DNA from 2 places in the Stenotrophomonas sp. P5_B8 genome. Region 1 is predicted to be linked to the other one. Evidence: riboswitches for the same ligand, from Rfam matches in the RefSeq annotation. Region 1 holds a riboswitch; the other holds the start of a gene.
What was found. A riboswitch is a leader RNA that binds a small molecule or an ion and turns the genes downstream of it on or off. The one in region 1 is predicted to bind glycine.

Region 1 (2,440 bases):
TCAGGTCCTGCGCGGAGACGAAGTGCCTGCGCTGCAGTTCTTCATAGCGTTTGAGCTGGGCCTGGGCGTTGTCCAGCTCGGCCAGGTTCTGCTGCTGGGTGCCCAGCGCACGCGACAGCGCCACCTGGTAGGCGCGCGGATCGATCTCGGCGATCAGGGCGCCGGCCTTGACGTGCTCGCCCTCGCGGAACGACAGCCGCAGCAGTTCGCCATCCACGCGGCTGCGCAGGCTCACCGTGTGCAACGGGGTGACGGTGCCCAGCGCCTTCAGGCGTACCACCAGGTCCTCGCGTACGACGGTGGCCACGCGGACGGGCGTGGCGGCAGCGGCAGGCGCCGCGTCGGCGGCCGGTGCCGGCGCGAGCACGCGCCAGGCGATGGCGGCGGCGGCCAGCACGGCCACGACCAACAGCGGTTTGAACAGACGACGGGAACGCGAGGGCAGCGGGGCAGACATGGGGCATCCTGCGCGTGCGCCATACGGCGAACGCGTCCATGGTTTACCGGCCCGTGGGGGCAGGCGGGGCGAAGTGGGGTTGTCTGGCGGGGCCGCTGGTCGAATGCCGCAGCGTGGCTGGATGCCGACCCGGGAGGGTCGGGGGCGTCATGTTACCGCGTGCGGCAGTCTGCGCTCACATGCCCTTGGTCATGGGATGCAATGAACGCTGCGGTACCGACCGTTGGCCGGTACAAGGTCGCCCGGCCAACGGCCGGGCGCTACAGGTGCATTGAACGTTCCGTTCAATGCACCTCGTCGCGGTAGACGAACTTGGGCATTTCCCAGTTGAAGTGGATCGCCAGCAGGCGCAGCAGGAAGCCACCGCCCAGGCACCACAGCGTGGCCGCATTGAGCGACACGCCCAGTTCCAGCAGGCCCAAGTAGGCCGCGCCGGTGAACAGCGTGATCACCGCATACAGTTCCTTCTGGAAGATCAGCGGCACCTCGTTGCACAGTACATCGCGCAGCACGCCGCCGAAGGCGCCGGTCAGCATCCCGGAGATCAGCACGATCGGTGCGGCGTGGCCGGCCTCGCGCGCCACCGCGCAGCCGATCAGGGTGAAACAGATCAGCCCGAGTCCGTCCAGCACCAGGAAGGTGCGGCGGAAGTGGTGCATCCAGCGCGCCACCCAGGTGGCGATCAAGGCCGCGCAGATGGTGAAGCCCAGGTACTCCGGGTGTTTCACCCAGCCCAGCGGGTAGTGGCCCAGCACGATGTCGCGCAGCGAGCCGCCGCCGAGCGCGGTGACGCAGGCGATGATCACCACGCCGAACAGGTCCATGCGCCGCCGCCCGGCCGACAGTGCGCCGGTCATGGCTTCGGCGGAAATGGCGATGAGGTAAATCAGGGAGAGCAGCATGGCGGGAACTCCGGGCAACGGCAGGCGAGGACGGAACCACGCACACCACACGCCAGCGCAGGGCACTGTCGTGGGATGGGATTCCGTTGCCGCTCCCGCTGTCCTTTTGCCTGAGAGTTCAGTGGCCAAGGCCACGTGCCCCTTCGGCGGGTCATTGAAGACCTCTCTCCAGATCGGCGTGTCGGATGCATGGTTGGTGGCTGTGCAGCCACCGGCCTGAGCGATTATGGGAGCCTGCGCCTTCGGCGGGCGCCAGCGCGGCGCCTCTCTCCTGCATCCGGGCCGGATTCTAGCAGCCAGCGACCCCGCGCCGGTGGATAATCCCGGTATGCCCGCTGAACCCGCCCCCTGGTACGTCTACCTGCTGGAATGCCGCAACGGCAGCTACTACGCCGGCATCAGCAACGACGTGGCGGCCCGCTTCCAGGCCCATGTGGACGGCAAGGGGGCCAAATACACCCGCGCCAATCCGCCGGTGAAGCTGCTGGCGATGCGCGCCTACCCGGACCGCGCCACCGCCTCCAAGGCCGAATGGCAGCTCAAGCGCCAGCCGCGGGCGCGCAAGCTGGCGTGGCTGCAGGCGGTGGAATCGGCGTAGCGCCGGACGCTGCGGGCCGCGCGTCGCTTGTTCGCGTGTTCGCCGCCGACATACCATCGTGCATCTGCCGGTGATCGGCCTGCTGAACCCCTGGAGTGCCATGTCCCGCGACCTGATCCTGTACCCGGAAGACGAAAACGGCGATGTGCTGTGGAACATGCTGCAGGACGGTGATGACCTGTCGATTCCCCGCGAGGTGGATTTCGCGCTGATCTTCCCCACCGAAGACGTGGCCATTGCCTTTGCCGTGCACCTGCTCAAGAACGAACAGAAGGTGTCCTTCGCCCGCTACGAAGGCAACGACGAGTTCCCCTGGCAGATCCTGGTGCACCCGCTGATGGTGCCGACCCACCACAACATCGCCGGCTTCGAAGGCCTGCTGGGTACCGAAGCCATTCCCTACAGCGGACGGCTGGATGGGTGGGGGTGCGTTTCGCAGGGCTGACGCCCTTCAGCACGCCACGTACTGCACGCGACCCCGCC
Region 2 (2,440 bases), on a different contig from region 1:
CGGAGAAATTGAACGCGCCTGCCGCGGCCAGGCGCAGCAGGCGCGGGTTGGAGCCCATCCGCACATAGCTGCGCAGCAGTTCGCGCATCGACAGCGGCGTGCGCGCTTGGACCGGGTGGGTTTCCGGCAGCCATTTGCCGGTGGCCAGCAGCAGCACCACGCCGAACAGCACCAGGAACCAGAAGATCAGCGGCCAGTCGCCGCCGCCGAGCAGGATCCAGCCGCCGATGATCGGCGCGATGGCCGGGGCGACGCCGAAGATCATCGACACCTGGCTCATCAGACGCTGCGCGTCGGCACCGTGGTACAGATCGCGGATCACTGCGCGGCCGACGATCACCCCGACCCCGGCGGTGACGCCCTGCAGCGCACGGAACACCAGCAGCGTGGTCATGTCGCGCGACAGCGCGCAGCCGATCGAGGCGCCGATGAACAGCACCAGCCCGCCGATGATCACCCGCTTGCGTCCGAACGCATCGGACAACGGGCCGTGCGCCAGGCTCATCAGGCCGTAGAACAGCAGGTACACGCTGATGGTCTGCTGCACGGCCACCTGGTCGACCTGCATGCGGTCGCCGAGCAGCAGGAAGGCCGGGAAAATGGTATCGATCGAGAACGGACCGAACATCGCCAGGCCTGCGAGCAGCAGGGCAAGGCGGCGGGTCGAGGGTGAGGCGGGCGTCATGCGGTCTTCCGTCTGGGCCGTGCGCACTGCACGGCGGGCGCAAGCCCGGAACGGGCGGCACCAGATGAATACGAGGGTCCGATGATGATAGGCCTTTGTACCGCCGGGCACCATCGCCGGAGGCCCGAGAGGGGCGCCCATACCACCCCGTATTCATGTGCCATGGGGACGCAGCAGAGAAAGCCGCTGGGCTATAATTGGCGGGCACCATGGTGGGAGAAGCGGACACCCGCTGCCGAAGGCGCAACGCCCGTAATCGCTCAGGCCCGATACCACCCGTACCAAAACTCTGGAGAGACCGGCCCATTGCCGGCGCCGAAGGGGCACGAAGCACGCAGATGCGCGCTTTTAAACTCTCAGGCAAAAGGACAGAGGGGCACCCAGGAAGACCGCAAGGTCCGGTGGATCGCTGTCGCCCGCGACACGCCCTGGCCCCGGCTGCCTTCCGAACGTGCGTGCCCACTCTTCGAGATGCCAGCCATGTCCCAGAACACTCCTTCCCTGCGCGAGCTTGAACACAGCCACGCGTTCGTCGAACGCCACATCGGCCCCAACGACGCTGAAATCGCGCAGATGCTCGACGTGGTCGGCCACGCCTCGCTGGACGCGCTGACCGATGCGATCGTCCCGGCCGGAATCAAGTCGCCGGCCCCGCTGGACCTGCCCGAGTCGCTGACCGAAGTGCAGGCACTGGCCAAGATCCGCGCCATCGCCGACAAGAACCAGGTGTTCCGCACCTTCATCGGCCAGGGCTACTACGGCACGCTGACCCCGAACGTCATCCTGCGCAACGTGCTGGAAAACCCGGCGTGGTACACCGCCTACACCCCGTACCAGGCCGAGATTTCGCAGGGCCGCATGGAAGCGCTAATCAACTTCCAGACCCTGTGCGCCGACCTGACCGGCATGGAGATCGCCAACGCCTCGCTGCTGGATGAAGCCACCGCCGCCGCTGAAGCGATGACCCTGGCCAAGCGTTCGGCCAAGTCCAAGTCCGACACCTTCTTCGTGCACGACGCCGTGCACCCGCAGACGCTGGAACTGCTGCGCACCCGCGCCGAGCCGATGGGCATCGTGCTGCGCGTGGGCACCCCGGCCGAGGCGATGGAGGCCGAAGCCTATGGGGTGCTGCTGCAGTACCCGGACACCTTCGGCCATATCGGCGACTACAAGGCGCTGGCCGATGCCGTGCACGCCCGTGGCGGCCTGGTCGCGGTGGCGACCGACCTGCTCGCGCTGACCCTGATCGCCGCCCCCGGCGAATGGGGCGCGGACATCGTGGTCGGCAACTCGCAGCGTTTCGGCGTGCCGTTTGGTTTCGGTGGCCCGCATGCCGCCTTCATGGCCTGCCGCGACGCCTACAAGCGCTCGATGCCGGGCCGCCTGATCGGCGTCTCGGTGGACGCGCAGGGCAATGCCGCCTACCGCCTGACCCTGCAGACGCGCGAGCAGCATATCCGCCGTGAGAAGGCCACTTCCAACATCTGCACCGCGCAGGTGCTGCTGGCGGTGATGGCCTCGATGTATGCCGTGTACCACGGCCCGGAAGGTCTGACCCGCATCGCCCGCCGCACCCATCGCCTGGCCGCGATCCTGGCCAGCGCACTGCGCGCTGCCGGCGTCAATGTGGGCGAGCATTTCTTCGACACCCTGCACGTCAAGGACGTCGACGCCAAGGCGATCCACGCCAAGGCCGCGGCCGCACGCATCAACCTGCGTGCGATCGACAGCGATGCGGTCGGCATCAGCCTGGAT

Region 2: linked by a shared signal. The riboswitch ahead of gcvP (aminomethyl-transferring glycine dehydrogenase) and the one ahead of ACXJKH_RS02390 (trimeric intracellular cation channel family protein) in region 1 are both predicted to bind glycine.

The regions. Positions count from the first base shown of each region.
Region 1 covers NZ_JBFULO010000021.1:8,735-11,174, reverse strand. Annotated here, with positions in the region: gene ACXJKH_RS02395 (MdtA/MuxA family multidrug efflux RND transporter periplasmic adaptor subunit) at 1-457, opposite strand, end outside; gene ACXJKH_RS02390 (trimeric intracellular cation channel family protein) at 742-1,359, opposite strand; glycine riboswitch at 1,450-1,541, opposite strand; glycine riboswitch at 1,550-1,643, opposite strand; gene ACXJKH_RS02385 (GIY-YIG nuclease family protein) at 1,688-1,957, shown strand; gene ACXJKH_RS02380 (ribonuclease E inhibitor RraB) at 2,058-2,402, shown strand.
Region 2 covers NZ_JBFULO010000239.1:1,393-3,832, forward strand. Annotated here, with positions in the region: gene ACXJKH_RS13230 (multidrug effflux MFS transporter) at 1-685, opposite strand, end outside; glycine riboswitch at 965-1,067, shown strand; gene gcvP (aminomethyl-transferring glycine dehydrogenase) at 1,166-2,440, shown strand, end outside.